Regions from separate parts of the Enterococcus eurekensis genome, predicted to be linked through region 1. Evidence: predicted binding sites of a transcription regulator. Region 1 holds the regulator's gene; each other region holds the start of a gene.
What was found. The regulator CtsR, encoded in region 1, represses protease genes until heat stress. The targets are predictions, from matches to a motif close to TTGGTCAAAAAAGGTCAAANA.
Positions count from the first base shown of each region.

Region 2: a site for CtsR is predicted at 5,536-5,556, ahead of clpB (ATP-dependent chaperone ClpB). Genes of this name have one in related genera too.
Region 3: a site for CtsR is predicted at 2,969-2,989, ahead of clpP (ATP-dependent Clp endopeptidase proteolytic subunit ClpP). Genes of this name have one in related genera too.

Region 1 covers NZ_JBHSGT010000054.1:107,849-116,225, forward strand. Annotated here, with positions in the region: gene pknB (Stk1 family PASTA domain-containing Ser/Thr kinase) at 1-768, shown strand, start outside; gene ACFO3L_RS08855 (CtsR family transcriptional regulator) at 1,520-1,987, shown strand; gene ACFO3L_RS08860 (ATP-dependent Clp protease ATP-binding subunit) at 1,993-4,503, shown strand; gene ACFO3L_RS08865 (peptidase U32 family protein) at 4,832-5,752, shown strand; gene ACFO3L_RS08870 (peptidase U32 family protein) at 5,765-7,006, shown strand; gene ACFO3L_RS08875 (GNAT family N-acetyltransferase) at 7,074-7,529, shown strand; gene gor (glutathione-disulfide reductase) at 7,601-8,377, shown strand, end outside.
Region 2 covers NZ_JBHSGT010000017.1:41,989-50,365, forward strand. Annotated here, with positions in the region: gene dnaI (primosomal protein DnaI) at 1-707, shown strand, start outside; gene ACFO3L_RS02655 (hypothetical protein) at 725-1,177, shown strand; gene ACFO3L_RS02660 (tRNA (adenine(22)-N(1))-methyltransferase) at 1,254-1,952, shown strand; gene ACFO3L_RS02665 (Nif3-like dinuclear metal center hexameric protein) at 1,952-3,070, shown strand; gene pepT (peptidase T) at 3,082-4,320, shown strand; gene ACFO3L_RS02675 (lysylphosphatidylglycerol synthase transmembrane domain-containing protein) at 4,414-5,415, shown strand; gene clpB (ATP-dependent chaperone ClpB) at 5,608-8,220, shown strand; gene ACFO3L_RS02685 (AI-2E family transporter) at 8,334-8,377, opposite strand, start outside.
Region 3 covers NZ_JBHSGT010000022.1:11,196-19,572, forward strand. Annotated here, with positions in the region: gene hflX (GTPase HflX) at 166-1,407, opposite strand; gene miaA (tRNA (adenosine(37)-N6)-dimethylallyltransferase MiaA) at 1,416-2,348, opposite strand; gene ACFO3L_RS04035 (hypothetical protein) at 2,381-2,899, opposite strand; gene clpP (ATP-dependent Clp endopeptidase proteolytic subunit ClpP) at 3,098-3,679, shown strand; gene ACFO3L_RS04045 (hypothetical protein) at 3,811-3,942, opposite strand; gene ACFO3L_RS04050 (glycoside hydrolase family 1 protein) at 3,917-5,308, opposite strand; gene ACFO3L_RS04055 (hypothetical protein) at 5,412-5,582, opposite strand; partial or broken gene ACFO3L_RS04060 (DUF7916 family protein) at 6,083-6,523, opposite strand; gene ACFO3L_RS04065 (hypothetical protein) at 6,700-6,909, opposite strand; gene ACFO3L_RS04070 (immunoglobulin-like domain-containing protein) at 7,618-8,067, opposite strand; gene mgtE (magnesium transporter) at 8,236-8,377, opposite strand, start outside.

The sequences.
Region 1 (8,377 bases):
GCAGGTACGGAAGTTGCTGCCAAGGACACGGAAGTTGAATTAATGGTCAGTCAAGGACCACGTCCAATTTCAATGATTGATTACATTGGTACGACAGAAGACATTGCGCGTGCAAGTCTTGACGACCTGGGCTTAGGTGAAAATAAAGTGACGGTGACAGAAAAAAATAGTTCTGAACCAGTCGGTCAAATTATTGAACAGACGCCTCCTGGTGGAGCAGATGTGATTCCCGGAAAAACGAAAATTTCTTTTGTTGTTAGTAAAGGTGAAGAAAAAACGAAAGTTCCAAATTTAGATAATTTAACGGAATCAAGCGCGCTAGATGAACTAAAAGATGCAGAATTAAAAGCTGGGAATATCAGCAATGCATTTGATGAAAATATTGCAGAGGGGCGTGTAATTAGTTACAGTCCATCTGCCGGGACAGAAGTTGCTAAAAACTCTACTGTGGATTTAGTCATCTCAAAAGGACCAGAACGACAAGATTCGAGCGAACCCAAAGCAACTAAAACGTTCACTGTCAACGTGCAAGCAAGCTTTAAAAAGGACGGACCAGCAACCCAAACGGTGACTATTTGGGTAACTGATAATAATGGCGACCATCGCCAAGCACAACAACTAGAGCTAACTGCCAATTCAACGCCACAAACAGTCGGTATTTCGATTACCGTCTATGAAGGCGAAGTCGCGACCGTTTTTGTTGGTCGTGATGGTGGCGAAGAAATTAGCCAAGAAGTTGGAAATGCAACGACTGTTCAAGTTCCATAGATAAATAAAAAAAGAGCGCTCAATCGATATTTTAATCGGTTGGGTGCTTTTTTTAGTAGGTATGATTTATAGAGAGTAAGTCCCGAACTTCATAGTCGAAAGTATGCAAAAAAATATTTTTTCAATCTTTGAATATAAAGTGAGAGCTCCGAACAAAGTAGTAAAATTCAGAAATTATTCTATTCGAACAGATAAATACAGATTCAAAAGACAACCTCAAATATATAAACGAATTATCATTTTTGTTACAAATTATCATAACGAGTGATAAAGTTTGTTTATCATGATAAATTAGTGGGCGATTCAGACTTTTACAAAATTGTTAGAATCTGTGGTATGGAAGGAAAATGAACTTTTATGTGTTTTTTATGAGCGGAATCAGGTCTTAAGAAGCTCGTAAAGCTTCACAATTCCAAAACATTAATATCATATATATCAATGTTTCAAGACGTTTTCCAATTTGTTGTAAGGTGTCTTTTTTAATACATCCGACATGGGTGGTGTAATATATAGGGTGGAAGTCCCGAAAAGTGAAGGTAGAAGTAACATTTCACTTAATAGAAGGGGAGAGAGATTGGAAATTAATTATTTCCCCTACTTTATTGGATCTTAAAAGTCAGAATTTTTTGTAAGAGGGACCTATTTTATAACTTTTCATTGTTTTAAAAGACAGAAGCAACCCTTCTCCTTTCCAAGTTCATTAAAATTCAGTATAATGAAGGTCAACATTAGTCAAGGGAGGGTATGAGTGATGAATCCGCGTAACACATCTGATTTAATTGAAGCTTATTTGAAAAAGATTTTAGAAGAGCGATCGATGGTTGAAATTAGGCGAACTGAAATGGCAGATTTATTTAATTGTGTCCCTTCGCAAATTAATTATGTAATTAATACGCGCTTTACGATACAACGAGGCTATGCAGTTGAGAGTAAACGAGGCGGCGGCGGTTATATCCGCATCGAAAAAGTCCAAGTTTCGAGTCGACACCAATTCTTGAAACAAGTCAACCAACTATTTGAAAATGAGATAGATGAACGAGATGGGCATGCGATTATCCATCGATTATTTGAAGAAAAACTAATCACAAAGCGTGAAGGAAATTTACTATTAACGATTCTAAGTAAACAAATATTATCAAAATCAAAAGACGAATCAAAAGTTCGCGCATCGATTTTACATGGTGTTTTAGAACGTTTAAGTTATGAAGAGAAGGAGTGAATCTTATGGATGAATTATTTACAGCACGAGCAAAAGCCGTTTTGGCCATCTCTCAAGAAGAAGCCAAATTTTTTAAACACCAGTCTGTAGGATCGGAGCACCTTTTGCTCGCTCTAGTTATTGAGCAAGATGGCATTGCCGGTAAGACATTAAGAGAAATGAACGTCCAAGAAAATGATATTCGTGAGGAAATTGAACACATTACAGGTTATGGTCTAATGAAGGACTACCCTGTTGGTGGATTTTTACCATACTCTCCTCGCGGACGCCAAATTTTTGCATACGCAGGTGACGAAGCCAAGCGTTTAGGGAGTCAACAAATCGGCACGGAACATTTATTACTAGGGATGTTACGTGATGAAGAAATTTTAGCAGCTCGTATTTTATTAAATCTTGGTTTTAGCTTAGCTAAAATGCGTCAATTATTAAATAAAAAAATGGGTATGAGTGAACCTCGTGGTATGGCTGGAAGACGTCAAGGTCAAAAAGGTCCACGTCAAGCACCACAACAGCCACAAACGGAAGGAACACCTGTTTTAGACTCATTAGCACGCGATTTGACAAAACTAGCTTACGATAAGCGTTTAGATCCTGTCGTTGGGCGTAGTAATGAAGTCCGTCGTTTAATCCAAATTTTAAGTCGTCGGACAAAAAATAATCCTGTACTAGTCGGGGAACCGGGTGTTGGTAAAACAGCGATTGTGGAAGGCTTAGCACAAAAAATTATTGCAGGTGAAGTTCCAAGGGATATGCAAAATAAGCGTTTAATGATGCTTGATATGGGAGGACTTGTAGCGGGTACGAAATACCGTGGCGAGTTTGAAGATCGGATGAAAAAAATCATTGATGAAATTTATCATGACGGACAAGTTATTTTGTTTATTGATGAATTGCATACGTTAATTGGAGCCGGTGGTGCAGAAGGTGCAATCGATGCAGCCAATATTTTAAAACCAGCCTTAGCTCGTGGAGAACTACAAACAATCGGTGCAACAACCCTAGATGAATATCAAAAATATATTGAAAAAGACTCCGCCCTCGAACGTCGTTTTGCTCGCGTACAAGTCGATCAACCCACTGCAGCTGAAGCAGAAGAAATCTTAATAGGTTTACGACCACGCTACGAAGAACACCATGGCGTCAAGATTTTAGACGAAGCTTTACATGCAGCGGTCCAATTGTCAGAGCGCTACATTAATTCCCGTCAATTACCAGATAAAGCGATTGATTTAATGGATGAAGCCGCGGCAAAAGTTCGATTAGATAAATCAGATGAAGTAGCCGATACTGTACGAATTCAAACGGAATTATTAGCGTTAACCGAAGCCAAAGAAGCGGCCATTCGCGATCAGGATTTTACGCAAGCTGCTCAAATTCGTGTGAAAGAAAAAGCGCTGGCGAAACGTTTAACTGAAGCAACTTTACTTGAAATGAAAGAAAATGGTGGCTATAAAGATACGGTGACTGAAGAAGATGTGACCGCTGTTGTTTCTCAATGGACGGGTGTACCGTTGCAACAAATGGAGAAAAAAGAAACGGAACGTCTACTCGATTTAGAAAATGTGTTGCATCAACGGGTAGTTGGCCAAGATGAAGCAGTTCGAGCAATTTCTCGAGCGATTCGTCGTGCGAGAAGTGGATTGAAAGATCCGAATCGTCCGATTGGTTCATTTATGTTCTTAGGCCCAACAGGAGTCGGAAAAACCGAGTTAGCTAAAGCATTAGCCGAAGCGATGTTCGGTAGCGAAAATTCGCTGATTCGTGTCGACATGTCTGAGTTTATGGAAAAATACAGTACGAGTCGTTTAATTGGTTCGCCTCCAGGTTATGTTGGCTATGATGAAGGTGGTCAATTAACTGAAAAAGTTCGTTCAAAACCGTATTCAGTTATTTTGTTAGATGAAGTTGAAAAGGCGCATCCTGATGTCTTTAATATTTTATTACAAGTCTTAGATGATGGTCATTTAACCGATGCTAAAGGTCGTAAAGTTGATTTTAGAAATACGATTTTAATTATGACTTCAAATATCGGAGCGACACAATTACGTGAAGAGAAAAATGTTGGTTTTAATGTTGTTGAAACCTCAAAAGATTACAATGCGATGCAAAAACGTATTTTAGAAGAATTGAAAAAAGCTTATCGACCTGAATTCTTAAACCGAATCGATGAAACAATTGTCTTCCGTTCGTTAGAGCAAAAAGAAATTCATCAAATCGTGAAAATTATGAGTCGTTCCATTATTAAACGTTTAGAAGAACAAGATATCCAATTGAAGATTACACCAGCAGCAATTGATGTAATTGGTAAAGCAGGATTTGATCCTGAATATGGTGCCCGTCCAATTCGTCGTGCTTTACAAAAAGAAGTGGAAGACCGACTAAGCGAGGCTCTATTAATGGGGCAAATTCATTTAGGCGATCATGTAACAATTGGCGCTTCAAAAGGTACGATTACACTGAACGTTAAAGAAAAAAAGGTTCAACCAGTAACAAAAGTTGCGTTACAAAAAGTTTAATATAACAAAACATCAAGCGAATCCGATTGGAAGCTTGATGTTTTTTTGTGTAAAAATAACATATGCAAACTTTGTCTTTACCTTTAATCGCTGATTCGTGCACAATAAAACAGTTAGTGGTGGAAATAAAAGAATTAAATATCACAAACAAATAAAAGAATAGCTTGAAAAAACGCTTAAATAAAGAATTTAACTTTATTTCGGTCAATATTAATTGTAATCAGGTGAACATAAGACTGTGAAATTATCGTGAAAAAACACACGAACACTCTTGGAAACAAGCGCCGCATGTGATACGATTAGTTCGTTGCAAGGAGGGTATATGAATATGATTGAAATAATCGCAACAGTTGAATCCGTGGAACAAGCAAAAGCTTTGTTGCCGGTTGTCGATACGATTTACTTTGGGGAAGAAACCTTTGCGTTACGCTTACCCCATTCCTTTACAAGAGAAGAGCAACGTGAATTGGTCAAACTTGCTCATCAAGCAGGTAAAAAAGCGATGGTTGCTACCAATGCATTGATGCATCCTGAAAAAATGAAATTAGTTCCAGAATATTTAGCCTTTTTAAAAGAAATTGAAATCGATCTGATTACGGTTGGGGAACCTGGCGTGATTTATGTGATGGGACAAAAAGAAGAACTGCAAATCCCGTTTATCTATGCTGCAGAAACACTCGTTACAAGTGCCCGTCAAATTAACTTCTGGGGTCGCAAAGGTGCGCAAGGTGCTGTTCTAGCACGTGAAGTGCCTTTTGAAGAGATGAAAGTACTAGCACCACAATTAGAAATTCCAGCTGAAGTCTTGGTTTATGGTGCGACCTGTATTCATCATTCAAAACGTCCGTTACTTGATAATTATTATAATTTCACGAAACAAGAGGAAGGCACGTCGAAACATCGGAATTTATTTATTTCTGAACCGAAAAAAGATGAGACGCATTACTCTATTTTTGAAGATTCACATGGCACACATATTTATGCAAATAACGATTTAAGTTTGATGCAAGAATTAAACGAACTTGCGACGACGAATTTAACGACATGGAAGCTTGACGGGATGTTTACACCAGGTGAAAATTTCGTAGCCATAGCGAAAATATTCAACGAGGCGCGTCAAGCGATTGAAAATAACAATTGGACAACGAAACTGGGTGAAAAATTGAGCCAACAAGTAGCTGAATTACATCCGGAAAATCGCGGTTTAGATACTGGTTTTTATTACGTTGATCCAAAGAAAATTAAGTAAGGAAGTGAACTTATGGCAACAACAAGAAAGCTTAAACGTCCAGAAGTTTTAGCACCTGCGGGTACATTAGAAAAATTAAAAGTAGCGATTCATTACGGAGCAGATGCGGTTTATATTGGCGGAAATGCTTATGGTTTAAGAAGTCGTGCAGGAAACTTTACCTATGAGCAAATGGCTGAAGGTGTCGCTTTTGCGAAAGAACATAATGCCAAAGTTTATGTAGCAGCCAATATGGTGACGCATGAAGGAAACCAAGAAGGTGCGGGCGAATTTTTCCGTGAATTACGTGATGTTGGTATTTCGGCGGTGATTGTATCCGATCCAGCTTTAATTGAAATTTGTATTACAGAAGCACCAGGTTTGCCGGTTCATCTGTCAACGCAGGCTTCAGCGACCAACTATGAGACGCTTGAATTTTGGAAAAATGAAGGGCTAGAGCGCGTAGTTTTAGGCCGCGAAGTCTCAATGGAAGAAGTGGCGGAAATCCGTAGAAATACAGATGTTGAGATTGAAGCTTTCATTCATGGGGCGATGTGTATTTCCTATTCTGGTCGTTGTACGCTATCAAATCATATGTCGATGCGTGATGCCAATCGTGGAGGTTGTTCGCAATCTTGTCGTTGGAAATACGATTTATATGATCTTCCTTTCGGTGAAGAGCGCCGGAGCTTAACTAAAAATGGTGAAGTTGCGGAAGAGTTTTCAATGAGTGCGGTCGATATGTCAATGATCGAACACATTCCAGATATTATTGAAAATGGTATCGATTCCTTAAAAATTGAGGGAAGAATGAAGTCCATTCATTATGTTTCAACTGTTTCAAACGTTTATAAAGCAGCAGTTGATAGCTATATGGCTGACCCAGAAAATTATGTTTGCAAACAAGAGTGGATTGATGAATTGTGGAAAGTTGCTCAACGTGAGCTGGCAACTGGTTTTTATTATGGAACACCAACAGAAAACGAACAACTTTTTGGGGCGCGTCGCAAGATTCCTGAATATAAATTTATCGGAGAAGTTTTAAGTTATGATGAGGCAACGAAAATTGCGACAATCCGTCAAAGAAATGCCTTTGAAGTAGGCGATGAAATTGAATTTTATGGTCCAGGCTTCCATCATTTTGAACAAAAGATTGAAGTTATGTATAATGAAGATAACGAAAGCATTGATCGTGCACCAAATGCGATGATGATCGTGACAATGCCGGTTAACGAGAAAGTTGAACCAGGTGATATGATTCGTAAACGTAAATAATCAATAATGAAGAGCCGTTCTTTTCTTAATTGGAAAGAGGCTCTTTTTTGACAAAGGAGCCCAACTAATGTGTAAATTTAAGTGGCGTAAACAAGTATTATCGGAAGATTGGCCGTTACTATTAGAAGCCGATCCCTCAAAAGGGATGGTTGAAATATATCTGGAGCAAAGTGATATATTGGAAGTACGAGAACAAAAGGAATTAATTGGTATTTTAGTTTTAAAATCAAATGATATACAAACTAGTGAAATCATGAATCTTTCAGTCCGTGAAGATTGCCGGCAAAAAGGAATTGGTCGCAAGCTAATCGAGCAGGCGCTGGCTTTTGGTCGAACGAAAAATGATCGAAAAATCATGATTGCAACCGGGACGACAAGTTTGTCTGCTTTGTTGTTGTATCAAAAATGCGGGTTTCGCGTCGAAGCGGTGGAACGTGATTATTTTACCCAACATTATGCAGAAATACTGATTGAAAATGGTGTTGTTTTACGAGATCGATTAATCTTGAGTCAGGAAATTTAAAAAATTGACAGTCATTTTTCTGCATGGTACGTTAAGAGGAAATTAAAAATAAAAAATGGAGGCGACTCTTTTTGCTAAAATATGATTATATCGTGATTGGTGGCGGTAGTGGTGGTATCGGCTCTGCTAATCGAGCAGCGATGCGTGGAGCAAAAGTTTTATTAATTGAAGGAAATGAGCTAGGAGGGACATGCGTCAATGTGGGCTGTGTTCCTAAAAAAGTAATGTGGCAAGCGAGTGAATTACTTGAAGGTATAGAACGCGATGCGAAAGGTTATGGTATTTATCCACAAGGAGTCGACTTAGACTTCAAGCAACTTGTGGATAACCGTCAAGAATATATTGAACGTTTACATGGCGCGTATCAAAGCGGCCTTGATAGCAATGGTGTTGAAGTCTTAAGAGGTTATGCACAATTTGTGGATAACTCTACCGTTGAAGTAAATGGTATCAAATACCAAGCGGACCATATTTTAATTGCTACCGGTGGACGTCCGGTAGCTTTAGATATTCCTGGTGGAAAATACGCGCAAAACTCGGATCAATTTTTTGAATTAACCAAATTACCTAAAAAGCCTATTGTGATTGGTGGCGGTTATATTGCAGCTGAAATTGCAGGAGTAATGAATGGCCTAGGAAGTCAAGTTTCATGGGCTTTTCGCTACCATCGTCCTTTACGTCACTTCGATGAAATGCTCTCGTACCAATTATTGAAACTTTATGAAGAAGATGGAATTAGCACGCATCCTGAGCATGTTCCGACATCAATAGATAAAGAAGACGACACGTATATCGTGCATTTTGCTAATGGAAAAAGTCTCAAAGGTGATTACGTCTTTTTTGCGGGT
Region 2 (8,377 bases), on a different contig from region 1:
AGATGATTGCTCCGGGATATGAGCCTCAACTGACATTGAACTTTCATTCGATTGATGTAACGTATGTGCCGACGCAAGGTTTGCTAGCGTATAAACATCGCGAAGAGGTTCGTAATCGCATTCGTTCCATCAATATGCCTAAAGACATCCAAGAAGCCAATTTTAAGAATTACGAACAAACAACGGAACGTGCACAAGCAATTTTTGCAGCTTATGATTTTGTTGAAAATTATACCAATCAACCGAAGGATTTTCACAAAGGGCTATACTTAGTTGGGAGTTTTGGTATTGGTAAAACCTATTTACTTGGAGCGATTGCGCGCGAATTAGCTGAAGCGGGCTATTCCACTACGCTTCTACATTTTCCAACTTTTGCAGTTGATATGAAGCAAGCAATCGGAAAAGATTTGGTTGGTGAAAAATTAAATGCAATTAAACAAGCACCAATTCTGATGCTTGATGATATCGGGGCTGATGCGATGAGCAGCTGGATTCGTGATGAAGTTTTTGGCGTTATCTTACAGCACCGCATGCAAGAACAGTTACCAACTTTCTTTAGCTCTAATTTTACAATGTTGGAGTTAGAGCAACATCTGTCTGTTACCCAACGAGGCGATGAAGAGCCGCTAAAAGCCAAACGAATAATGGAACGAATTCGCTATTTAACAAAGGAAATTAGTATGTCGGGAAATAATCGAAGAAACTAATCTTAGGAGGAATTTCTATGAAAAAAATAACAGCACCAGCTGTCTTGTTACTTAGTATGTTTATTTTAGGCGCATGTGGATCAAATGAAGGTGGAAGCTCATCAAGTTCAAAGGTCAATGAGACAACAACAGTAGAGTCTTCAGAAACATCGGAAATGTCAACAACGGAGGCGGGAGAAATGGTATTTACAGCAACAGTTGTCAGTGTCACGGATTTAGAATCAAGCACTCCAGCGATTCAAATTTTACTTGAAGATCCCGTTGCAGTCGAAGATTCAGAGGAGTCGATTGGGTCATTTCAAAATGGTGTTGCATTAAATGTGGATCCGGCAACGCTTGAAATGCCTGTAGAAGAAATCAAAGTCGGCAGCCAGTTAAAGGTTACCTTAGGAGAACCTGCTGTTATGACAATGTCAATTCCACCACAAATACCTGGAAATTCCATCATTTCCATCGAATTAATGAAATAACTTTACTCGAATGCTCTGACTAGCCAGAAATAAATTCGCTGTCAGAGCTTCTTTAGTATTTTGGAGGTTAAAAGTAGTGAATGAACAAGTATTATCTTTACGTTTGAAGAAAGTCGGAGAAAAAGTACCTCAGGGTGCACGCTTAGCAGACATTGGTTCGGATCATGCTTATTTGCCGACTTTTTTAACTATAAACGGAAAAATTTCATATGCAGTTGCAGGTGAAGTAGTTAAAGGTCCTTATGAGTCAGCTAAAAAACAAGTAGCTAAAAACTTATTGTCAGAAAAAATTATTGTCCGTTTAGCCAATGGTTTAGCGGCAATTCATGATGAAGATCAAGTGGATGCCATTACGATTGCGGGCATGGGTGGTACGTTGATTCGTCAAATTTTAGAGAATGGTATAAAACAAGGTCAATTAAAGAAAAATGAAACACTGATTTTACAGCCAAATATTGGTGAACGAACGCTCAGAGAATGGCTGATGTTAAATGGATATGGAATTGTTGATGAAGAAATTTTAGAAGAAAATGATAAAATTTATGAGATTATTGTTGCAAAACCGGTGGGGAATGTGCATTATACTGAACAGGAATTACTGTTTGGGCCATTCTTGTTGCAAGAAAAAAATGAGACGTTTATCAAAAAATGGCAACGTGAAGTTAAAAGTAAAGAGCGCGTTTTGGGTGATTTGATGAAAGCACATGTCGTTCCCCGATCAAAAGTTGCTGAAGTGAAAGAACAACTTAGCTGGATTCAGGAGGTTTTGGTTTAATGGTTTATGGACTGGATTTTATTCGTCGTTTTGAAGCTTTTTGTCCATTATGGTTAGCCGAAGAAGGGGATCCCGTTGGTTTGCATATTGGATCGCTAGATCGAGAAATCAAAAAAATTATGATGACTTTAGATGTGCGACCAGAAGTCGTTAAAGAAGCAATTGAGAAGCAAGTTGACTTAATTATTGCTAAACATCCGCCAATTTTTCGACCAATCCAACGCCTTGTCCCAGATACACCGCAAAATGCGATGTATTTGGATTTAGTTAAACATGATATTAGTGTTTATGCCGCACATACAAATATGGATATCATTGAAGGCGGACTGAATGATTGGTTTTGTGAAGTGCTCGGTGTTGAAGTCGATAACTATTTATCCAAAACTCATGAAGTACCAATGAAAAAATTAGTTGTTTATGTTCCAATTGAACAAGCAGAACAAATGCGTCAGAGATTGGGGCAAAGCGGTGCGGGCAATATCGGCAATTATCACCATGCTAGTTATTCATTGAAAGGTGAAGGACGTTTTACGCCCAATGAGCAGGCAAACCCAACAATTGGACAAATTAACCAAGCTGAAGTTGTTGAAGAAGAACGAATTGAAGTTATTTATCCGCAAACACTTGAAACAAAGGTACTGGCAGCGATGTATCAAGTACATCCTTATGAAGAACCTGCTTTTGATATTTTACAATTGGATAATCCACCAAAAACGTATGGTCTTGGTCGAATTGGTAACTTAGAAAAACCACTGACCTTAGAAGATTTCATTACACATGTGAAGGAGACTTTTGATTTAGCAGATGTGCGTTTAATTGAATCCGATGATTCAAAAAAAATGGTTCAGCGGGTAGCAATTTGTGGTGGATCGGGTGAAAAATTCTACCCAGACGCGATTCGTCAAAAGGCTGACGTTTATTTAACCGGGGATGTTTACTATCATACCGCACATGATATTCAAGCAACTGGATTGACCGTCATTGATCCAGGACACCACATTGAGAAGTTGTGCGTGCCGAAATTTGCAGAACAAATGAATACTTGGAAACAAGAAGAGAATTGGGAAGTAGAAATTATTGCTTCTGAAACAAACACAAATCCATTTCAAACAAGATAAGGAGTCTTACAATGTCTAAATATGAAAATTTATTACCACGTTTTTTACGCTATGTTCAAATTGAAACACAATCAGATCCAACTAGTACAACAACACCTTCGACGCAATCGCAAGTTGATTTTGCCTTGATTTTAAAAGCTGAATTAGAAGAATTAGGCATGTCCGATGTTCTTTATAATGAGTCGAATGGTTTCGTGATGGCAACTTTACCATCAAATACGACAAAAAAAGTTCGTTCAATGGGATTTATTGCACACTTAGATACGGCTGATTTCAATGCGGTAAACGTTAGTCCACAAATTATTGAAAATTATGATGGCGAGTCAACCATTGCATTAGATGAAGGAGGAAAATATACGTTAAACGTAAAAGACTTTCCAAACTTAAAAAATTACAAAGGCCAAACATTAATCACAACAGATGGTTCGACTTTACTTGGTGCCGATGATAAATCAGGAATTGCTGAAATTATGACAGCAATGGAAATTTTGATTAAAAATCCTGAAATCGAACATGGTGAAATCAAAGTAGCTTTCGGACCGGATGAAGAAATTGGAGTCGGAGCGAATAAATTTGATGTTGAGCAATTTGGTGTTGATTTTGCTTACACAATGGATGGCGGTCCGGTTGGTGAGTTACAGTATGAAACGTTTAATGCTGCCCAAGCTGACATTACTATTCATGGTAAAAATGTTCATCCAGGTACAGCGAAAAATACCTTGATTAATGCTTTAACTTTAGCGATTGAATTTAATAATGCTCTACCAGTTGATGAAGTGCCAGAAAAAACGGAAGGTTCAGAAGGATTCTTCCACTTAACCAATTTAACTGGAAATTCAGAAGAAGCAACTTTTTCAATTATTATCCGTGACCATGATCGTGAAAGATTCCTAGCAAGAAAAGCCCTTGTGTTGGATATTCAAGAGAAAATGAATCGTCGTTTTGATGAAACACAGCGTGTAGTGGTTGATATGAACGATAATTACTACAACATGAAAGAAGTTATCGAAAAAGATATGAGCATTGTTGAATTGGCAAAAAATGCCATGCTCGAATTAGGGATTAAACCATTAATTGAACCGGTTCGTGGCGGAACAGATGGCTCTAAAATTTCATTTATGGGAATACCAACACCAAATATTTTTGCTGGTGGTGAAAACATGCATGGTCGTTTTGAATTTGTTGCACTTGAATCAATGGAAAAAGCATGCGATGTGATTGTTAAAATTGCTGAATTAAACACGAAGTAAGGCCCATTTATCAAATGTTTTGTAATGAAGAAGGGGGACTTGTATTTGTCCAAGTCTCCCTTTAAAAGTTAAATGAAAGCAGAGGCAATCAAAATGTCCGAATTGAAACAAAGGATAACAATGAAAGCAATCATCAAACCGACCATTTTCTTTCTTTTAATTGGTTATTTTGTCAAATATTTATGGTCTTCTTTTGATGCGATTTTTCTTGAGTTGCTTGAAACGAGTATTTGGTTGGTCTTGATTGTTATTTTTTTAGGAATTATTTATCAACTCGTTGAAGGAAAGATGGTTCAAACAATTATCAAGGTAACTGAAAAGCCTTTTCGAAGCTGGGAAGGTATGATGGCCTCTTGTTACGCAGCTTTTTATCGAGTAGTGACTTTTGGGGCAGGGACTTGGCTAGCAGAAATTAATTTCTATCATCGAAAAAAACTGACCATCTCTGAGGGAGTAGGTGTTGCTGTTTTTCGTTTCATGCTATTTAAGACAGCTGCTTGTGTTTTGGCTATTTTCTTTTTAATTACTGAATGGTACCTGTTCTCAACTGAAATAGTTTTGGTAGTTATTATTTGTATTTTCATTAATTTATTGATTAATGGCATTATTTTGTTAGCTGCATTAAGCATGCCACTACAAATTTTATTTGTTATCTTATGTGACCGATGGATAAAAAAAGTGAAGTGGCGAGCTAAAGTCGATCAAGTCAACTTACAAATTAATGCGCTACGACAAATGACGAGTGATTTGATGCGTAAAAAAAAGCTGTTGTTTGAAATGATATTTTGGGGAATCGTCAAAGCATTGATTTGGTTTATTATTCCTTATATCTGTTTAAAAGCAGATCATCCTGAATTTAACTTGTTTATTTCTTTAGCACTTATTAGTTTCGTGACAGTTATTTCAGGCGTGATACCGACACCAGGTGGCGTGGGATCATTTGAGATTAGTTATATGATCTTTTTTAGTCCCTATGTTGGAAAAGTCGATGCGGCTTCATCACTGTTGCTTTACCGTTTTGCGACATTTATTTTACCTTTTATAATTGGTGGGGCGTACACTTTTATCTCCAGAAAAAAAACTGAAAAAGATTGAGACAGGGAAAGAGCCGAAGGTTGGTTTTTTATCCCTGTTTTTTTTATAAATAAATCAAGTTTGACAGCTGTTATTTTACCTTTAAAGAATTTTAAACATTTCAACTTTGAATAAGTGAAATATTTGACCAAAACTGACCAAGGTTTTATAATAATAGTTGAGGTTAAAATCTCAAGATGGGAGGAACAAGCAATGAATATTGAAAAAATGACGTCCACTTTACAAAGTGCCATTGCAGAAGCACAACAAGTCGCTATGACGCGACACCATCAGGAAATCGATATTGTTCACCTATGGAAAATATTTATGCAACCCAATCAATTTGCTCGAAATTTCTATCATGACTTAGGCTTAAATGTCGAAGCTTTTGAAAACGAAATTGATAAAGAACTCGATCGTAAAGCGACCGTTTCGGGTAGCAATGTTCAATATGGACAGTCGATGAGTAGTAATTTATTCCAGTTATTAAATGAAGCCGAACATTTCAAAGAGCAATTTGAAGATGAGTACTTAGCAACTGAAATTGTTATCCTAGCGTTAATGAAATTAAAAAATTACCCATTAACCGTTTATTTAACGAAACAAGGGATTACAGAAAAAAACATTCGAAAAAACATTGAAGAAATACGAGGAGGCGATCGTGTGACATCACAAAATCAAGAAGAACAATACAAAGCCTTAGAAAAATATGGTGTTGATTTAGTCCAATTAGTAAAAAAAGGAAAAATGGATCCAATTATTGGACGAGATGAAGAAATTCGAGATGTTATCCGTATTTTAACGCGTAAAACAAAGAATAATCCCGTATTAATTGGGGAGCCAGGTGTCGGAAAAACAGCAATTGTTGAGGGATTAGCACAACGTATCGTGCGTAAAGATGTGCCAGAGAACTTAAAAGATAAAACGATTTTTTCACTTGATATGGGTGCTTTAATTGCTGGAGCTAAATTCCGAGGTGAATTTGAAGAACGTCTTAAAGCCGTCTTGAAAGAAGTAAAAAAATCAGACGGGCAAATTATTTTGTTTATCGATGAAATTCATAATATTGTTGGAGCAGGTAAAACAGAAGGTAGTATGGATGCGGGGAACTTGTTGAAACCGATGTTAGCGCGTGGTGAGTTGCACACAATTGGGGCAACAACGCTCGATGAATATCGTGAATATATGGAAAAAGACAAAGCTTTAGAGCGCCGTTTCCAAAAAGTCCTTGTCAAAGAACCGACTGTAGAAGATACCATTTCAATTTTACGTGGTTTAAAAGAACGTTTTGAAATTCATCATGGCGTAAATATCCATGATAATGCGCTTGTAGCAGCTGCCGTTTTATCCGATCGATACATTACTGATCGTTTTTTACCAGATAAAGCTATTGATTTAGTTGACGAAGCATCAGCAACCATTCGTGTCGAAATGAATTCAATGCCGACAGAACTTGATCAAGTAACAAGGCGCTTAATGCAGCTAGAGATTGAAGAAGCTGCATTAAAAAAAGAATCGGATGACGCATCAAAAAAACGCCTAAGTATCTTACAAGAAGAGTTAGCGGAGTTAAGAGAAGAAGCGAACCAAATGAAGATGCAATGGGAAACAGAAAAAGAAGAAGTCAACGCATTGTCTAATAAACGAAGTCAAATTGATCAAGCCAAACACGAGCTAGAAGATGCCGAAAATAATTACGATTTAGAAAAAGCAGCTGTTTTACGTCATGGTACGATTCCTCAATTGGAAGCGGAACTTAAAGCACTTGAAGCTAAAAATGCGCAAGAATCTGGAAAAATGTTACAAGAATCCGTAACTGATAATGAAATTGCGGTCGTTGTTGGTCGCTTAACAGGAATTCCTGTTACGAAATTAGTTGAGGGTGAAAGAGCGAAACTATTACATTTAAATGAAACATTACATAAACGCGTGATTGGACAAGAAGAAGCGGTCAATGCAGTGAGTGATGCAGTGATTCGTTCAAGAGCAGGCTTACAAGATCCAAACCGCCCTCTAGGTTCATTTTTATTCCTAGGTCCAACAGGTGTCGGTAAAACAGAACTTGCTAAGGCCTTAGCTGAGAACCTCTTTGATTCTGAGAATAATATGGTGAGAATTGATATGAGTGAGTATATGGAAAAACATTCTGTTTCTCGTTTAGTCGGAGCGCCTCCAGGTTATATTGGTTACGAAGAAGGAGGGCAATTGACTGAAGCTGTTCGTCGTAACCCATATACGATTGTCTTACTGGATGAAATTGAAAAGGCCCATCCAGATGTCTTTAATATCTTATTGCAAGTCTTAGATGATGGTCGCCTAACAGATTCAAAAGGTCGTGTCGTTGACTTTAAAAATACTGTATTGATCATGACAAGTAACATTGGGTCTCAGCTGCTATTAAATGGCGTAACAGCAGAAGGCGAAATTCCAGAAGCTGTTCAAGAAGAAGTGATGGCAACACTGAGAGGACACTTTAAACCAGAGTTCTTGAATCGGGTGGATGATACGATTTTATTCACACCATTAAGTTTAGAAAATGTTAAAGGCATTGTTGATAAAGTGATTGAACAACTAGCTAAACGTTTGTCTGCTCAAGAAATTGAGTTGGTGATTACCGATTCAGCGAAAGCTTGGTTAGCTGAAAACTCTTATGAGCCAGCATATGGTGCGCGGCCATTACGTCGTTACATCATGAAAGAAGTTGAAACACCTCTAGCCAAAGAAATTGTAGCTGGCCGTGTAATGCCTAAATCACAAGTAACAATCGATGTTTTAAATAATCAATTAATTTTTGAAAACCAGTTGCTTGAAGAAAGTGTAAAATAAGAATGAGGTTAGACCGTGTCATTCTTTAAGTAAAAATAACAAAAAACCATGAAATCAATGCTTTAGTAAACTGATTTCATGGTTTTTTATTATTTTAAGATTTTGGATCGACTTCATTTCTTTTTTTCATGAACTTCTAGTTCAATTTCAGGTATAT
Region 3 (8,377 bases), on a different contig from region 1:
AAATCTTGTTGATTTTTGTTAGTAGAAATTTTTTCAAAAAAAAAAAAAAAACAGGACTGCGATTTTGACACAGTCCTAGTCTTATACTTATTTAATTGATAAATATCTTTTAGTTCGAAACAAGAGCAAAATGACTTTTACAATTTGCTCTCTTGATATTGTTTTTTATTCCGTACTTTCCATACGACGAATCGCTATCGACTGTGGGAAAGCAAATCCTTTTAAGAAATAGACTTGTTCGTCTTCATTAAATTCAGAAGACAGCAACAACGTCTCCCTTTGCAGCTGATTTAATAGTTTTCCTTCATCGGGACCTAAGTTTAATGTGTAAGGCTGTAAAATTTCCATAATTTTTAATTTAATCGCTTGGCTTAATTGTTCTTTCCCACGTGTCGTTTTCGCAGAAATTAAAACACTCGGAAATAACGTTGGAACAAAGAGTAATGGATTGGCAATTTTATCTGATTTATTATAAATTGTTAAAACAGGAATCGCGCCTAAGTCTAGCTCCTCCATTAATTTCGTAACCGTTTCTTCATGTTGTTGTCGGTTCTCTGAACTAGCGTCGACAACGTGTAGTAAAAGATCCATCCCTTTACTCTCTTCTAGCGTTGAATGAAAAGCATCGATTAATTGCGTCGGTAAATCTTGAATAAACCCAACGGTATCCGTTAACGTCACCTCTAACCCTTCTGGTAAGCGCCATTTTTTCGTTAAAGGATCAAGTGTCGCAAATAATTGATCTTCCTCGAACGTTTGGGCTTGAGTTAAGATATTTAGAATCGTTGATTTTCCAGCATTCGTATAACCGATTAAACCAATCTGGAAAACTTCATTATCTTGACGTTTTTGACGCGTTCGATTTCTATGCGCTTCAACTTCTTTTAACTCTCTTTTGATAATGGTAACTTTGTTGCGGATATGACGACGATCAGTCTCTAGTTTGGTTTCCCCTGGCCCTCTCGTTCCAATCCCTCCGCCTAAACGCGAAAGCATTTTTCCTTGACCCATTAGTCGTGGCAATAAATATTCTAATTGCGCCAATTCAACCTGTAGTTTCCCCTCTTTTGAACGGGCACGCATCGCAAAAATATCTAAAATTAACTGAACACGATCAATCACTGCGATACCTAATTCATCGCCAATAATTTGACTTTGGCGCGGTGTCAATTCATGATTGAAAATCACTAATTGCGCTTCGTGAAGCTCAATTAATTGTTTTAGTTCTTCGATTTTCCCTTTACCAACAACCGTTTTACGATCAATTTGCGGACGCTTTTGACTTAACGAAAATACTACTTCCCCTTTAGCCGTCTTCGTTAAGTTTTTTAACTCAAGCATTGATTCTTCAAAATATTGATAGTTTATTTCGGTCTCAACGCCAACTAAAATGACGCGTTCTTGCATTTCTTCGCTCATTCTTCTTTCGCTCCTTTCAACCAGTTTTTAATTTCAAATTCAATTGTATTCACTTCGTTCGGTTTTTGAACTAAATCGAACCAATGAGGCTGCATCCGATTTCTAAACCACGTTAATTGCCGTTTCGCATAACGTCTAGAATGAAGTTGAATTGTTTCAATTACCGACTCTAATGAAGCTTCGCCATTAAAATAAGGTTTAAATTCTTGATAGCCAATTCCCAAAGCACCTTGACTATCTGGATGCTTTGTTAATAAATATCCGGCTTCTTCTTCTAGACCTTGATCCAACATTTGATGCACCCGTTGATTGATTCGTTGATATAAAAGTGCTCGTTGCGTTGATAAACCTATTAAAAAATCATCATACAATTTCTCTGGTTCTTTTTCCGGCATTAAAATACTTTTCCCGGTTATTTCAAAAACTTCTAAGGCACGAACGACTTTACGAACATTGTTTAAATGAATCGCTTGTGCAGCTAAAGGATCACGTTCTTTTAATAATTCCCACAGAGCCTCCTTACCATGCGTCTGCTCATAGGCTTCATATTTTTTGCGAACTTCCGGTTGCACATCGCTAGATTTCTTTCCTAATTGGTAGTCGTAGATGAGACTTTGAACATACAATCCTGTTCCTCCAACGATAATTGGCAACTTGCCTTTAGCTGTGATTTCGTCAATTTTTTGACGAGCATCTACTTGAAAGCGAGCAACCGAATAGGCATCCTCTAATTCACAAATATCTAATAGATGATGAGTAATCCCTTGGGCTTCTTCTGACGTTACTTTGGCTGTCCCAATATCCAATCCGCGATACACTTGCATCGAATCGGCATTAATCACTTCGCCATTAAATTTTTGCGCTAATTCAATACTTAACGCTGTCTTACCTACCGCAGTCGGTCCGACAATGACTATTATTTTTTTCATCTAATATCTCACTTTATTTTTCTTGTTATTGATTAAAATGTTTTTGAAAATAAAGACATGGGTTCTTTTGTCATTTTCTTCAATTGTATTTTGCGCTCATAAATCATCTCGGTAATTTTATCAGATAATTGCTCCATAATGACACGTCCACCTCGGAACGTATAGCCACCAATTGCAATTGTCTCTTCTGGCGAAAGTACCGCCTTACGCATCGAAATTTGTTTGAAAAATTCTTCTAAAAAATGATTAGGCAAATAAAAACTATTATGAGCGGCATAAGATTGTAAATAGACGTAGTCATCCACAGTAATATAACAATCATCAAATGCATCAAAGCTTACATATTTATCCATCAGCAAGATGCGTTTTTCTAAAATTTCCATGACTTTTTGGTTCAGAGTAATCAGCGTTTCAATTTCGCGAACTTTATGCATCATCAGACGGTCTCTTTGCTCTCTTTGATGACGTAAACGCATATATAAGTAAAATGCTAACCCGACTAACAGGCCCCCGACAATCACACCACTTAGGCTTGCAATAAACATTGACATTTCAACTATCCACCCCTTTACTTATCTTTATTCATTCTAACATATTTTGATTTTTTTATTCAGTTTTTTTATTTGACCTTTATTGACCTTGGGGTTATACTTTATCTAGCTAAATAAAGATTTATTCTATTTAATTCACGGTAGGTATGTTATGCTATTAGTGAAATTTAGCAAAATTAAAAAGGAGGATTATTTCCTATGAATTTAATTCCAACAGTCATCGAACAATCATCTCGCGGTGAAAGAGCTTATGACATCTACTCACGTTTACTAAAAGACCGCATCATTATGCTAAGTGGTCAAGTAACAGACGATTTAGCAAACACAATCATTGCCCAACTACTATTCTTAGATGCGCAAGATTCTGAAAAAGATATTTACTTGTACATCAATTCTCCTGGTGGTAGCGTAACGGCAGGTTTGGCTATTTTTGATACAATGAACTTCGTTAAAGCCGATGTCCAAACAATTGTAATGGGTATGGCTGCATCAATGGGTAGTTTCTTATTAGCGGCTGGTACAAAAGGCAAACGCTTTGCTTTGCCAAACGCAGAAGTAATGATTCACCAACCATTAGGCGGTGCTCAAGGACAAGCAACTGAAATCGAAATCGCTGCCCGTCACATTTTAAAAACACGTGATCGCTTAAATAAAATCTTAGCTGAACGTACAGGTCAGCCAATCGAGGTCATTGAAAAAGATACAGACCGCGATAACTTCATGTCTGCTGAAGAAGCAAAAGCATACGGCTTAGTCGATGAAGTAATGGTAACAAGATAATCAAAAGAACCACTCGCTATTTTATCGATAGTGAGTGGTTTTTTTACAGGATCTAAACTTAGCACAATTTATAAATGACTTGAGAAATCAAAAAATCGATTAGCAGGAACTCTCCCGCTAATCGATTTTTGTTATTTATCGGCAAATAATTTCGTTAAGAAACTTTCAATTTGCGTTTGTGTCGCAAAAACAGCATTACTTTGTTTTTGCATGACTGCAAAGAAAATTTGAGAAACATTATTTTGCTCCTCTTTCAAATCCATGATTATTAATCACTGCTTTCATCCAGTAACTACTTGCTTTATCTGAGCGTCGATAGTTATCATCGCGGTTAATGCGGTAATAACCATAGCGATTTTTATAAGCATTTAACCATGACCAGCAATCAGAAAACGTCCACATATGATAACCAAAACAATTACTGCCTTCTTCAATGGCTTGCGCAAGGTACTCTAGATGTTCTTCTAAAAATTCAATTCGGTAATCATCTTGAATGATTCCATTTTCATCCATAAACTTCTCTTCACCTTCAACACCCATGCCATTTTCAGAAATGAACCAAGGCATATTACCATAATCGTTTTTCATACGCATCGCTATCGTATAAATTCCTTCTGGGAAGATTTCCCATCCACGGTGAGGATTGATACGCTTTTCAGGCCAGTTATAACCACGGGCCCAGGCACCAGGTGATTGTGCTGGGAATACTGGATTCTCAACTGCTTGTACACGCAATGGCTGATAGTAGTTTACACCAACAAAATCAACAATATTATCTTCAAATATTTTGCGATCGCCTTCTTCAACTTGTGGCAATAAATCACTCTCGCGGAACATTTCAATCAATTCTTCTGGGAAGTAACCTAAAACTACCGTATCAACGAAGCTACGAATATATATTAAATCTGCTTTATGACGTGCTTCTTGATCGGCTGGCTCATCACTTTTGGCGTAAACTGGTGATAAGTTTAAGATGATACCAATTTGTCCATCGTTATGCGGATTGTTTTTATAGGCTTCAACCGCCTGAGCATGAGCTAACATCGTATGGTAACCCACTTGAATCGCCCGTTTGAAGTCACGAACTTTCGGCCAGTGTGCATCACCCATGTAACCACATTCAATATGAACTAACGGCTCATTAAAAGTTGCCCATTTTTTAACTAAATCACCAAATTGTTCAAACGCTGTTTTAGCATAAAAAGCAAAATGATCGACTGATTCTCTTGCTTCCCAACCACCTTTTTCCATTAACCACCAAGGCATGTCAAAGTGAAACAAGTTGATAATCGGCTCAACACCGTTATTGATCATTTCTTGAAAATAATCACGGTAAAAGGCTACTGCTTTTGGATTTAAGGTTTTTCCATCAGGTAACAAACGTGTCCACGCAATTGATGTACGATACGAATTCATATCCATTTTTTTCATTAAAGCAACATCTTCTTTGTATTGATAGTAGATGTTTGATGTATCGTTTGGTCCAACTTGATCGAAAAATAATTCCGGCTCCATTTCAAACCATCTATCCCAAGTCGACGGACTCTTACCATCAACTAGTGCGGCTCCTTCAGTTTGTGGAGCCGATGTTGCTGCACCCCATAAAAAATCTTTTGGAAATTCAATCATCTTTCCTCAATCCTCCTATGTTTTATAGTTCTCGCTCCACTAAGAAAGCGAATCCAAAACAATATGTGTTTCACTTACATATCACTCACAAAAAATACACATTTTAATTTTTGACCGTTTCTTTGACATCTGAGTGTTTCATCATACCTATTAGTAAAAACTTACCTAAAGACCAAGTATAAACAACACTAAATAAAAACCCAATTATGACTGACGGAACCCCATAGGCCATTAAACCTAAAATCAAAACGGCAATATTCAAATAACGAATCATCTTGGCAACTTCGATTTTCGGATGTTTTTAGTGAATGATTTAAGCAATTACGTCGACGCCAACCGTCGTTGACCCTTCCGATAAACAGCAATAATAGCCAAATGCGATGACAATACAGGCTAACATAAAATCAAGTGGAGCCATGTCATCCATTCAAAGGGTAAAAAATAAAACAAACTAAAAAATGACATGTAAGATAAACTGCCCACTATCGACTTCATTAAATAACTTCTTCCTAAAAATACTGCACAAATAATCAGCAATATAACGGTTAAACTATTTGTAATCAAGGGTAAATCAATAGGAAGCATTTTTTTGTACGACTAAAGATAAGCTCGTCACACCACCATTTATAATCGTATACGGAACCATCCATTTCGCGTAGGCTAAAGCTAGTAACGCATTTCCTACAATAATTTTAATTAAAAATTACACGGATTGTTTATTGATCATTTTGATTCTCACTTTCTATCAAAAAAGGATAGAAAAGCCCGTGCCTTCTATCCTTTTTGCATTTTATTAACGATTGAACGAAACATACTTTGAATCGTATGTTTCATCCCACGAATAGCAACAGACATATGGTAAATATTTTAACATGGAGTGACACCACTGTAGCCTGCATCACCAATATGTTGTAAATCCACGCCACACATTTTGTTCCATAACGCAATTTGACGAATGGTTTCTGGTGAAGCACTTTCTTGACTCGTTCCAATTGCAGACATTGTTAGCATGCTCAAGATTTTAGCCATTTTTACGGTTTTTTTCTGCTTGGTCAAAAGCAAGAACACAGTTCCGACTGCTGGCAATAATAAAATATCAGCACCTGCATCGGTAAATTGTTGAATTGCTTCTTTGGTCATAATCGGCTCATCAACACCTGAACTATGCATTTTTCCAGTAATAATTAAACCATTGTAATTCTCTTTTTTCGACTTGAATAGCTATGGCGTTCGTTCATCATACCAGTTCCGGGATTTACTATTACATGTTTACATAAAACTTATTAACTCCCATTGAACAACCGTCTGAAAACTTCACATACAGTCCTTTATCCTCCTTAAAAAAAACACTTGAGAATTAATATTATTAGTATCATAAGATTCTTGATAATCTATCGTGAAGCTTTTGGTGGTTGGCAGACTTCACATTTTCTTTGATGATTATCTTTAAATTTTTTGAATTTTTTTTCAAAACGATTCCCACAAGAGCATTCAAATAACAAATCTTGTGAAAATCCATGGTATTCCATGGTTAACAGTTTACTATCTGAATTCTTTTCAACAAACTCACGAATCCTTTCAATTGACCAACGTTTGTTCATGTTTTTCCTTCTTTCTTACTAAATATTTATCTTTTTATATATTCCACTACGATAGAGGCAGTTCATTATAGCATGACTATCTCTAAAAATATATAACTAGTCACTAGGATTTAACTTAATCAAAAGAGTGTGATCACGAGTATCAAGAACTTTTAGAAAGACTATGTTTATCATTAGATCTTTCAACAATTTCGAAAAGAAAGCTCTCAAACGACACAAAGAATGATTGTAATTATTTATTTAGTTCTCTTTTCCTATGTCATCTTGATTCTACTACTAATCAAACTTAAGCAAAATCGACAGATAGAAACAAACGAGAAAGAAAAAGGTAAACTAGCAAATAATTGAAAATGTTATTTGAGGCTCCTTTTATCCATCAATTAGAAGCACTTCCCTTGATTAGCGGTTATGAAGTTACCACACTAGCCATGCTTTTAAATTATTACGCCATTGACATTGACAAAAATACACTTACCGAACGAATCGATCATGTCCCACTGGTAATATCAAGTACTACCCTCATCCACTCGGGCGTTATTGTCGATTTTAATTCAAAAAATATTTATATTAAAGATCCCATATATTCTAAAAAAGCACCTCCTGTTAAATTCATTTTACTTGAAGTTAACAGGAGGTGCTTTTTTATACTGTCCCATTTTCATTAGCCAGTTCCGATTGCAAATCGGGTGTTTATTTTATTGTTTTTTCTTATTTCACTTCAAAAGTTGGTGCGATCGTGATAGTTTGCTCCTCTGCTTGGAAATGTTTAATCACTCGGTAGTTGCCAGCCGGTAATTTATCAAAGTAATCCGCTAAATCAATGACTTCTTCATTCATCGCTTTGCCTTCTAATAGCATGGCAATTTCAATAAAAGCTACACCCTCATCAAAAGGCACTTGATACCATGTATCATCCAATTCAACTTCTAGCGTAAAATCGACGCCATAATAATAGACTGTATCTGTCAAATTTTCAAAAACGAGTGTGATCTTTTCCTTAAAGGATTGAATTTGTTCTTCTTTCACGTTCCCCTTAATTTTGCCTTCTGTAACAACTGCGGTCGATGGTTCTAAATCGGAAGGACGAAAGGCTTGACTCGCACAACCAACCAGGGATAAAAATGAGACAAGCATCAAATACAAGAGGACTTTTTTCATGATTGAACACCTCGATTTCTATTCTTGCCTTTATTTTAGCACGTCCTTCAAAAAATCATGTAGAAAACACACACGAAAACAGCCTTTTAAAGTAGGGGTCTGAGATACATCCTCTCTACTTTAAAAGACTGTTACTTGATTCTTAAATCTAATTTTTTTAACAAACACTCATATAAAAGAACTCATAAATAAACTCGCAATATTAAAATAAATCAAAACACTGGTTAAGTCACTCAATGTTGTAATAAAGGGTCCACTTGCTACCGCAGGATCAAAACCTAAACGATCCATTAACATTGGGATAAAACTA